Linked DNA regions of Minwuia thermotolerans. The protein of the gene in region 1 binds, or shares a complex with, the protein of each later gene. Links are inferred from orthologs where the notes say so. Each region holds a gene or a part of one and is shown in the gene's direction. Other genes may lie near its edges.

The links. The genes of interacting proteins can lie anywhere in the genome.
Region 2: the proteins of meaB (region 1) and scpA are in contact, whole or in part, in a crystal structure (PDB 8DPB), measured with the Methylorubrum extorquens proteins. The link is inferred for Minwuia thermotolerans from one-to-one orthologs. Residues at the interface, in SOR26638.1 of Methylorubrum extorquens: Arg20, Ala21, Ala24, Arg25, Thr28, Ser32, Arg33, Arg34, His37, Thr98, Gly99, Gly100, Ser101, Ile102, Leu103, Lys106, Thr107, Ala110, Ala113, Ile114, Asp115, Arg116, Ala118, Phe119, Ile120, Arg121, Pro122, Pro124; in SOR27001.1 of Methylorubrum extorquens: Glu577, Glu578, Asn579, Asp580, Gly581, Arg582, Arg583, Arg585, His596, Ala604, Ser605, Ala608, Asp609, Gly611, Phe612, Asp613, Val614, Asp615, Ile616, Gly617, Pro618, Leu619, Glu625, Arg628, Gln629, Val631, Glu632, Asn633, Asp634, Glu661.

What each region holds. Positions count from the first base shown.
Region 1 is NZ_PIGG01000031.1:379,471-384,781, forward strand. The notes cover bases 1-3,000. They hold meaB (methylmalonyl Co-A mutase-associated GTPase MeaB), read left to right. Parts: upstream 1-1,002; coding sequence 1,003-1,998; downstream 1,999-3,000. Other genes in these bases: tsaD (tRNA (adenosine(37)-N6)-threonylcarbamoyltransferase complex transferase subunit TsaD), read left to right, coding at 1-1,009; rpmB (50S ribosomal protein L28), read left to right, coding at 2,088-2,441; CWC60_RS09675 (dienelactone hydrolase family protein), read right to left, coding at 2,599-3,000. Outside these bases: more of CWC60_RS09675, read right to left, coding at 3,001-3,360; CWC60_RS09680 (polyhydroxyalkanoate depolymerase), read left to right, coding at 3,642-4,889; CWC60_RS09685 (hypothetical protein), read left to right, coding at 4,903-5,311. UniProt on the Escherichia coli protein: Binds and hydrolyzes GTP. Likely functions as a G-protein chaperone that assists AdoCbl cofactor delivery to the methylmalonyl-CoA mutase (MCM) ScpA and reactivation of the enzyme during catalysis.
Region 2 is NZ_PIGG01000045.1:91,047-96,586, reverse strand. Bases 359-3,263 are described here. They hold scpA (methylmalonyl-CoA mutase), read left to right. Parts: upstream 359-685; coding sequence 686-2,842; downstream 2,843-3,263. Other genes in these bases: CWC60_RS14675 (malonate--CoA ligase), read right to left, coding at 3,042-3,263; CWC60_RS14685 (hypothetical protein), read right to left, coding at 359-369. Also shown: more of CWC60_RS14685, read right to left, coding at 55-358; more of CWC60_RS14675, read right to left, coding at 3,264-4,559; CWC60_RS14670 (Rieske 2Fe-2S domain-containing protein), read right to left, coding at 4,632-5,540. UniProt on the Escherichia coli protein: Catalyzes the interconversion of succinyl-CoA and methylmalonyl-CoA. Could be part of a pathway that converts succinate to propionate.

The sequences.
Region 1 (5,311 bases):
CGTGGTCCGTGACGACGGGACAATCCTGTCCAACGTGGTCTTCTCCCAGATCGATGAACACGCGCCCTTCGCCGGCGTGGTACCGGAAATCGCCGCCCGCGCCCATGTCGAGAAGCTGGACAGCGTGATCGCCGCCGCATTGTCCGAGGCCGGTATCGGGCTGGCCGGCGTCGACGCCATCGCAGCGACGGCCGGACCCGGGCTGATCGGCGGCGTCATCGTCGGCTTCACCACCGCCAAGGCCATGGCGCTCGCCGCCGGAAAGCCGCTGATCGCCGTCAATCACCTGGAAGCCCACGCGCTCACCGTGCGCATGACCGATCCGGTCGGGTTCCCCTATCTCCTGCTGCTCGTCTCCGGCGGACATTGCCAGATCCTGCTGGTGGAGGGCGTCGGCCACTACCGCCGGCTGGGGGCGACCATTGACGATGCGGTGGGCGAGGCCTTCGACAAGACCGCCAAGCTGCTGGGCCTGGGCTTCCCCGGTGGTCCGGCTGTGGAACGCTGCGCGACGGACGGCAATCCGGCGCGCTTCGGCCTGCCCCGGCCGATGATGGGGCGGCCCGAGCTGGATTTCTCGTTCTCGGGACTCAAGACCGCCGTCCGCCAGGTGGCGGAGAAGCTGGGACCCCGCCCCGCGCCGCAGGATCTGGCCGATCTCTGTGCCAGCTTCCAGGCCGCCATCGGCGACGTGCTGGCCGATCGCGTCGGGCGGGCCCTCGGCCGCTGCCGCGAGCTGGGTGTGGCGCCGAACGCCTTCGTGCTGGCCGGCGGCGTCGCCGCGAACCGGTATCTGCGCGGCCGCCTGTTGGAGACCGCGCGCGCCGGCGACATCGAGATGAAGGCGCCGCCGCCCAAGCTCTGCACCGACAATGGCGCCATGGTCGCCTGGGCCGGCGTGGAGCGATTCCGCCTCGGTCTCACCGATCCGCTGGCGGCCGCGCCGCGCGCCCGCTGGCCGCTGGACGAGACGGCCGCGCCCCTGCCCTTCGCCGGAGCCAAATCGTGACCGCGCCCGATCTGGAGCAGATGGCCGACCGCATCGCCGCCGGCAATCGCCGCGCCCTGGCCCGCGCCATCACGCTGGTCGAATCCAGCCGGGCCGATCACCGCACGCAGGCCCAGGAGCTTCTGGAAAAGCTGGTCGGCCGGGCCGGCGGCGCTATCCGGCTGGGCATTTCCGGCACGCCGGGCGTCGGCAAGTCGACCTTCATCGAAGCCTTCGGCCAGCATCTGACCGCCGCCGGCCACCGGGTCGCCGTTCTGGCCGTCGATCCGTCGTCGAAACGCACAGGCGGCTCCATCCTGGGCGACAAGACACGCATGGAGCATCTGGCGCGCGACCCAAACGCCTTCATCCGGCCCTCGCCCTCGGGCGGCACGCTGGGCGGCGTGGCCCGGCGCACCCGCGAGACCATGCTTCTGGTCGAGGCCGCCGGCTATGATGTCGTGCTGGTGGAAACCGTCGGCGTCGGCCAGTCCGAAACCACCGTGGCCGAGATGGTCGACCTGTTCATGCTGCTGCTCTCGCCGGGCGGCGGCGACGAGTTGCAGGGCATCAAGCGCGGCGTCATGGAGCTGGCCGACCTGATCGTCATCAACAAGGCCGATGGCGATCTGCTGGCCGCGGCCAAACGGGCGGCGACGGAATACCGCGGCGCGCTCGGCCTGATCCGTCCGAAGACGCCGCACTGGCGCGCCAGGGTGCGGCTGGCCTCCGCGCTGAAGGGCGAAGGCATCGAAGAGATCTGGCGCGACATCACGAAATACCGCGAGGCGATGACGGAAGCCGGCGCACTCGAAAAGCAGCGGGCCGAACAGGCCAAGGCCTGGATGTGGCAGGAGCTGACGGACGGGCTGGTATACGCGCTGACACGCGACCGGCGCGTTGCGGCGGCATTGCCGGACTGGGAAGCGCGGGTGATGAGCGGCGAAGCGACGCCCGGCGCGGCCGCGGATGCGCTGCGCGCGCTGTTCCTCGGCCATTCGGAGGCTTGACCGCCCGCGGCGGCTTCGCTAAACACCGCCGCTCGGTATTGCGGGACGGGAGACCGTCCCTTTATTTCGATCAGAACGGGAGACCAGACATGGCTCGGCGGTGCGAGCTGACCGGCAAGGGCGTGATGTCCGGCCACAATGTCAGCCACTCCAACATCAAGACCAAACGGCGCTTCCTGCCGAGCGTGCGGCGCGTGAAGCTCGGCTCCGACGCGCTGGGCCGGACCGTCACCCTCAAGATCTCGACCCATGCCCTGCGCTCGGTCGAGCACAACGAGGGCATCGACAACTACATCCTGAAGCAGTCCGATGCGAACCTGTCGCTGAACGCCCGGCGGCTGAAGCGGGAGATCAGGAAGGCCCGCGCCGAGCGCGGCGCAGCGGCCGACCTGACCCTGCCGGCGGAAGCCGACGCGGATGCGGTGGAGGAAGCCGCCACCTGATCCGGACCGGAAACGGAACGATCTCGAAGGGCTCCGGCACGCCGGGGCCCTTCTTCGTTCGGATCGTGTCGGCCGACCAGTCTCCGCATCTCCCGGTCGGTCATTGGAGCTTGCGGCGACTGAGCGCCGAACTGCCGGCAACTTCCCGGCATGGGGCCTAGCCGAGATTGGCGAGCAGGAAATCCTGGGTCCGGGCCCATGCGAGCATCGCGTCCTGCGCGTCGTAGCGGGCCGTGGTGGGGTTCGCGAAGCCGTGCTGGGCATCGTACCAGTAGCTGGTGACATCCTTGCCGGCGAGAGCCATCTCGGCCTCGAACTTTCTCACCATCTCGTGGTTGATCCACTCGTCCTGCTCGGCGAAGTGTCCCAGCACCGGCCCCCTCAGCTGCTTCAGCGCTTCGGCCTCGCGGGCGACATTCCCGTAGTAGACCACCGTGGCGTCCACTGGCCGGGCGATGGAGGCGTTCAGCGACCAGCCGCCGCCGAAGCACCATCCGACCGTGCCCACCTTCCCGTTGACCGCCTCATGGGCCTTCATCCAGTCGATCCAGCTGGCCAGCGTGCCGGTGGCCTGCGCCGCGTCGACCTGCTGCATGTAGGCGCGCGCGTTGCCCGGATCGGTCGCCACCTTGCCGTCGTAGAGATCGGCGGCGACGGCGACATAGCCCATCTTCGCGAACTCGTCGGCCATGGTCTTGATCTGATCGTTCAGGCCCCACCATTCGTGGATCAGCAGCATCGCCGGCGCGGGGGTCTTCTCCGGCATGGCGACGAAGCCGGTCACGGTGCGGCCGTCATGCGTGGTCAAGGCGGTTTCGTTGAGCGTCGCCGCCGCCGCGCGCGACAGGAGGGGATCGGCGAGGATGGCGGCCAGCGGCAGCGACGCCGCGCCTTTCAGTACGGTTCTGCGAGCAAGCATGTCATGAGCTCCGTTCACGAATGAGACCGACGCGATGGTAGCCTGTTCCGGCGCCGGCACCACTCACGGGCGCGTCATTTCGCGCTGCAACAGACGGCATCGGCATACCGCGCATGCGTCACGCAACGCCTTGCAAGCGGCGTCGTTAAGAGCAGATTCAGTTTGGCAGTGCACAATTCGCGGACTGTAACAAGATTGACAACTACCGGGTATTGTGCGGTGCAATAGCAATTCCTCAGGATTCAGAATCCTGAATCCGGAACGGAAGGAACAGGCTCAAAGTGCTCTATCAGCTCTACGAAATGAACCACGCGGCGATCGCGCCGTTCAGGACGGCTGCCCAGTTCACGCAGGCCGCGCTGCGCAATCCGATGAATCCGGCGGCCTTCACCATGCAGGGCCGCGCCGCCGCCGCCGCCGCGGACGTCTTCGAGAGCATCACGCGCCGCTATGGCAAGCCGGCCTTCGAGATCGACGAGGTCATGGTCAACGGCACGAGGGTCGGCGTGAGCGAGCAGATCGTGATGCGCAAGCCCTTCGGGCAGCTCAAGTACTTCAAGAAGGACCGCTCCGAGATCCCGGCCAAGCTGGCCGACATGCCCAGGGTGCTGATCGTCGCGCCGCTGTCGGGCCATTTCGCCACGCTGCTGCGCGGCACGGTCCGGGCCATGCTGCCGGAGCACGAGGTCTTCATCACCGACTGGCGGGACGCCCGTCAGGTTCCGGTTTCCGAAGGCAAGTTCGACCTCGAGGACTACATCGACTACGTGATGGATTTCCTGCACGTCCTGGGCCCGAACACCCATGTGATGGCGGTCTGCCAGCCGGGACCGGCGGTGCTCGCCGCAACGGCGCTGATGTCTGAGGACCGCGATCCCTGCACACCGGCGACGCTGACCATCATGGGCAGCCCGATCGATCCGCGGAAGAGCCCGACGGTGCCCAACGAACTGGCCACCTCCCGGCCGCTGGAATGGTTCAAGAACCATGTCGTCATGTCGGTGCCGATGCCTCATCCGGGCTTCATGCGGTCTGTCTACCCGGGTTTCCTGCAGCTCACCGGCTTCATGACCATGAACCTCGACCGTCACATCGACGCCCACAAGCGGCTGTTCGACAGCCTCGTCAAGGGCGACGGCGACACGGCGGCGGCGCACCGCAAGTTCTACGACGAGTATCTCTCCGTGCTCGACATGACCGCGGAGTTCTACCTGCAGACGATCGAATCCGTGTTCCAGAAGTTCGACCTGCCGAACGGCAACATGACCTGGCGGGGACGCAAGGTGGATCCGTCGAAGATCACCAAGACGGCCCTGTTCACGGTCGAGGGCGAGAACGACGACATTTCCGGCATCGGTCAGACCCAGGCCGCGCACGACCTCTGCATCAACATTCCCGAGAAGAAGCAGCTCGACTACGTCCAGCCGGATGTCGGCCACTACGGCGTCTTCAACGGCAACCGCTTCCGCACCGAGATCCAGCCGCGCGTCCGGGACTTCATCCGCTCGTTCCCGGTGCTCGGGGCCTGAACGGCGCGGACCCTTGGCGGAGCACTTCTTCGCCATAGGCTTCCGCGGCATCGCCGCCGCCTGGGTCGCGCGCCGCGTGGCCCTGATGGAAAAGGGCGGCGTCTGGGCCGCCGACCGCGACATCGTCACCGGCATGGGCCTGCCGTCGAGCCGCGACCTGCTCTACCCTGACCGTCCTGCGGCGCAGGGCGAACGGTCGGACGCCGAAATCCTGGACGACATCCGCCACCTGGCGCCGCATCTCGTGCGGCCGGTGCGCCTGGTCACGCTGGGGGCGCTCAGAAAGAAGTTCTTCGGCCTCTGGCTGACCCGCGACGTCGAGAAGTACGGCAAAACGGTGAACCTCACCGAGCATCAGGCGGGACGGCCGCTTTGCGAGATTGCCCGCCGTGCCGCGCTGCGGGTGCAGATGGAGCGAGTCC
Region 2 (5,540 bases), on another replicon or contig:
AAAGGGGCCGCGCCTTCGGGCGCAGCCCCCTTCTTCGCCGGGCCTTGAATGGGGTCAGTTGCTCGCGACCTGCTCACGGCTCTCGAAGCAGTTGGAGCGGATCGCGTCGGCCTTGTCGGCGTCGCGCAGCGCCAGCCGGATTTCGGCACGGGCGGCCTTGCAGGCCTCGAGGTCGTCATAGGTGCCGAAGTGCACAATGGCCTGGCCACCCAGCTCGGCTTCCCAGTTGCGGACATTGTAGTTGATGCGCTGCTGGTCGTAGGCGGTCAGCGCCTCGTTGGGCACGACGATCTCGGTCACCTGGATCAGCGCGGATTCCTCGGCCGGAACGCCCACACCCATCGCAGCGGCAATCAGCAGATAGTACATGGTCGGGTCTCCTCTGTTTGAAGGCCGCGTCTTTCCGGTCGGCCCACCGCAGTCTCACGAGGAAAAAAGCAATGGCCGTGCCAGTTTGCCGGATGCCGGATTGTGACGACCGCCACGCTATCTGGCTGGAATCCCGACTCATTCTGCGAAAAGGCCGAATAAATCGGGTTCGAAATCGTGAACCGGGCCGCAGGGCCCACGCCGGACGTGGCAGTATTTGCCGGCCATCCCGGGCCGACATGCGCCCATCGCTTTGCGTCGCGCCGCGCGCGGCGTTATACACGGCGCACGTCAATTCTGTTTGGGGATGGAAGTCGTGAGCGGTTCGAAGAAGCGGACGGTCGAGGACTGGAAGGCAGCGGCCGAAAAGGAGCTGAAGGGCAAGACGCTGGACGATCTGGTCTGGCGCACGCCCGAGGGCATCGACGTCAAGCCGCTCTATACGGAGGAGGATGTCGACGGTCTGGAGCATCTCGGCAGCCTGCCCGGCTTCGCGCCCTATGTCCGCGGCGTCCGCGCGACCATGTACGCCAACCGCCCCTGGACCATCCGCCAGTACGCCGGCTATTCCACCGCCGAGGAATCCAACGCCTTCTACCGCCGCAACCTGGCCGGCGGGCAGCAGGGCCTTTCCGTCGCCTTCGACCTCGCCACCCACCGCGGCTATGACAGCGACCATCCGCGGGTGATGGGGGACGTCGGCAAGGCGGGCGTTGCCATCGATTCCGTCGAGGACATGAAGGTTCTCTTCGACCAGATCCCGCTGGATCAGGTGTCGGTGTCGATGACCATGAACGGCGCCGTGCTGCCGACCATGGCCGGCTACATCGTGGCGGCGGAAGAGCAGGGCGTCACGCCCGACAAGCTCTCCGGGACCATCCAGAACGACATCCTGAAGGAGTTCATGGTCCGCAACACCTATATCTATCCGCCCGAACCCTCGATGCGGATCGTTGCCGACATCATCGACTACACCGCGAACCACATGCCGCGGTTCAACTCGATCTCGATCTCCGGCTACCACATGCAGGAAGCGGGCGCGACGCAGGTGCAGGAGCTGGCCTTCACCCTGGCCGACGGCCTGGAATATGTCCGCACCGCGGTCAACCGCGGCCTGGACATCGACCGCTTCGCGCCGCGGCTGAGCTTCTTCTTCTGCATCGGCATGAACTTCTTCATGGAAGTGGCCAAGCTGCGCGCCGCGCGCCTGCTCTGGCACCGCATCGTCAGCCAGTTCGATCCCAAGGATCCGCGCTCGACCATGCTGCGGACCCATTGCCAGACGTCGGGCGTCAGCCTGACCGAGCAGGATCCCTACAACAACGTCATGCGCACCACGATCGAGGCCATGGCGGCGGTACTCGGCGGTACGCAGAGCCTGCATACCAACGCCCTGGACGAGGCCATCGCCCTGCCGACGGACTTCTCGGCCCGCATCGCGCGCAATACCCAGCTGATCCTGCAGGAGGAGACAGGCATTCCGCAGGTCGTCGACCCGCTGGGCGGCTCCTATTACGTCGAGGCGCTGACGGCGAAGCTGGCCGAGGACGCCTGGGCGTTGATCCAGGAGGTCGAGGAACTGGGCGGCATGACCAAGGCCGTCGAGGAGGGCATGCCCAAGCTGCGCATCGAGGAATCGGCGACCCGCCGCCAGGCGCGGATCGACCGCGGCGAGGAGGTCATTGTCGGCGTCAACAAGTACAAGCCGACGCAGGACAACTCGCCGGACGTGCTCGACATCGACACCACGAAGGTGCGCGAGTCACAGATCGCCGGGCTGAAGCGGATCCGCGAGAGCCGCGACGAGGCGGCCTGCCGCAAGGCGCTGGCGGCGCTGACGGAGGGCGCGAGGGGCGACGGCAACCTGCTGGCGCTCTGCGTCGACGCGGCCCGCGCCCGCGCCACCGTCGGCGAGATGTCCGACGCCATGGAAGAGGTCTTCGGTCGTCACCGCGCCCAGATCCGCTCCGTCTCCGGCGTCTACGCCGCGGCCTACGAGGGCGACGAGGGCTTTGCGAAAATCGGCAAGGACATCGAGGCCTTCGCCGAGGCGGAAGGGCGCCGTCCGCGCATGCTGGTGGTCAAGATGGGCCAGGACGGCCACGACCGCGGCGCCAAGGTCATCGCCACAGCCTTTGCCGATATCGGCTTCGATGTCGACGTGGGGCCGCTGTTCCAGACGCCCGAGGAGGTCGCCCGCGACGCCGTGGAGAACGACGTCCACGTGATCGGCGTCTCCTCGCTGGCGGCCGGGCACAAGGCGCTGGTGCCGGCCCTGATGCAGGCGCTGAAGGATCAGGACGCCGAAGACATCCTGGTGATCTGCGGCGGCGTCATCCCTTCGGGCGACTACGAGATGCTGCGCAAGGAAGGCGTCGCCGGCATCTACGGTCCCGGGACGCACATCCCGGCTGCCGCGGCCGAGATTCTCGAGATGATCGCCAAGGCGCGCCGGCCCGCGGCAGCGGAGTAGGAGCTGTATCCCCGGGATTGCGTCTCCGGCCTGACCGCGATTGATCTGGGTCCTGGGGTCGAGCCCCAGGACGCCACGGTGTTTGCGGCGCTTGCGGAGCCTTCCGGTACATCGCCAGCTTTGTGGTCCCATGATTGGCGCCCTTGGGCTTGACCCAAGGGCCCAGGACCGGTCCGTGGGGGCCGGACGCCCTGGCTTCCTACTGCTTTTCGTAAATGTCCTTGTAGCGGTCCCGCAGGACGTTCTTCTGCGCCTTGCCCATGGTGTTGCGGGGCAGTTCGTCGACGAAGAAGATGCGCTTCGGCTGTTTGAAGGCGGCGAGGTCCTCGCGGATCGCTGCGGCGATATCGTCCTCCGAGATATCCTTCGAACCATCCTTCACGACCACCGCGGTGACGCCCTCGCCGAAATCGGGATGGGGCACGCCGATCACGGCCGATTCCGCCACGCCCTCCAGATCGTCGATCTTCTCCTCGATTTCCTTCGGATAGACGTTGAAGCCGCCGGAGATCACCAGATCCTTGCCGCGCCCGACGATGGTGACATAGCCGTCGGCGTCCACCTTGCCCAGGTCGCCGGTGATGAAGAAGCCGTCCTCGCGGAATTCCTCAGCGGTCTTCTCGGGCATGCGCCAGTAGCCGGAGAAGACGTTGGGACCCTTCACCTCGATGACGCCGATCTCGCCGGCGCCCAGGATCCTGCCGCTCTCCGGGTCGGCGACGCGCAGCTCCACGCCCGGCAGGGGAAAGCCCACAGTGCCGGCGCGCCGCTCGCCGTCATAGGGGTTGGAGGTGTTCATGTTGGTTTCGGTCATGCCGTAGCGTTCCAGGATGGCGTGGCCGGTGCGCTCGCGGAAGCGGTCATGGGTTTCGGCCAGCAGCGGGGCGGAGCCGGAGATGAACAGCCGCATGTGGCCGGCGAGATCCTTCGTGAAGGCTTCGGCGGCGAGCAGGCGGGTGTAGAAGGTCGGCACGCCCATCATGGCCGTCGCGCGGGGCATCTCGCGCAGCACCGTCTCGGCGTCGAACTTCGGGAAGAAGATCATCGTCGCGCCGGCCAGCAGGCAGGTGTTGATGGCCACGAACAGGCCGTGGGAGTGGTAGATGGGCAGGGCGTGGAGCAGCACGTCGGCGTCCGTGAATCGCCAGTAGTCCTTCAGCACCTGCGCGTTCGACAGCAGGTTCCCGTGGCTCAGCATCGCGCCCTTGGAGCGCCCGGTGGTGCCGGAGGTATAGAGGATCGCCGCCAGATCGTCGGCGCCCCGTTCGACGGTCGCGAAGTCCGGCGCCGAGGCTTCCACCGTCTCCCACAGGCTGCCCCGGCCATCCGCGCCAAGCGTTTCCAGCCGTGCGCCGTGCGCGGCGGCGGATACCGCCAGCGCATCGCGCTTCGCCGGATCGCAGACGAAGACTTTCGGCTCCGCATTGCCGATGAAATAGTCGATCTCGGAGGGGGTGTAGCCGGTGTTCAGCGGCAGGAAGATCGCGCCGGCGCGGACGGCGCCGAGATAGAGCGCGACCGCCTGCGGCGACTTCTCCGCCTGCAACGCCACCCGGTCGCCGGGCTGGACGCCCATACCGACCAGCGCACCGGCCACCTGGCCGGCGAGCCGATGCAGGCCGTCGAACCCGATGGACCCGGCCCCGGGTACGTCGATGAAGGTCCTGGCCTCCCCGGCGCGGACGCCCAGCAGATGATCGTAGAGATGATTGGTCAAGGCGCTCCGCTCCCCGTGTCGAACCGTATCCCGCTGTCTCCTACAGGGCGGGGCGGGGGTCAAGCGCGGCCGCTACTCCGCCGCCTGGCGCCCGGGCAGCAGGTCCGTGGCATGGGCGGTCGGATGGCCGAAACGCCGCTCCAGCACCTCCCCGAAGGACACATCCTCTGGCTCGACCGCGCCGCCGGAATGGCAGGCATAGACCTCGGGCCTTTGCGCCTGGGGCGGCTCAATGCCCTGCTGCAGATCCCGGGCGAGGCCCAGCACCAGCTTTCGGAACTGCACGATACCGGCGTCCGACGGCGTCAGGGTCTCCCGCGCGCGGTCGGCGATGCGGCCCTGGCTATCCTGGATCGCCGCGTCCTGCTCCGACAGGCCCGTGATGCCCATGAACAGCCTGGTTCGCTGCAGTTCTCGGTCGAGCATGTACTCGTTGGCGCGGTTGCGGTGAGGCACGTAGTTTTCGTCGACCATGGCATGGACGCTGCGCCCGCTGTCGTAGCGTTCCAGCTCCTCGTCGCTGATCGGGCGGTCCGGGCACCAGGTGACGGTGAAGATCCAGCAGTTCTCGTCATCGACCGGCATCCAGCTCTGCGCCGCGTAGGGCTCGCCGGGGAAGGTGCCCGGGGCCAGCGAATGGTTGGGGACCAGGTACTGGCTGATCCGCCAGTAGAGCTCGCCCGGATCGGCGCGGCGGGCGCCGCCCATGACCAGGCCGCCGTCATGGCCGATCACCTCGAAGGTTGGGGCGCCGTCCTCGTGTATCCACTGCTGGCGCTTGTCGAGATAGACCGGCTTGCCCGTGCCTTCCTCCGACAGGACGCGGTGGACGTAGCTGAAATGCGCGGTGTCGATCGCGCCTTCCAGCGATTGCGCCCAGTTGCACTCCTGCAGCTTCTTGGAGATATAGCGGTTCTCGGGCGGCACCAGCGCCCATTCGACCATGGGCAGTTCCGGTTCCATGCCCTCCGGGCCGAACCA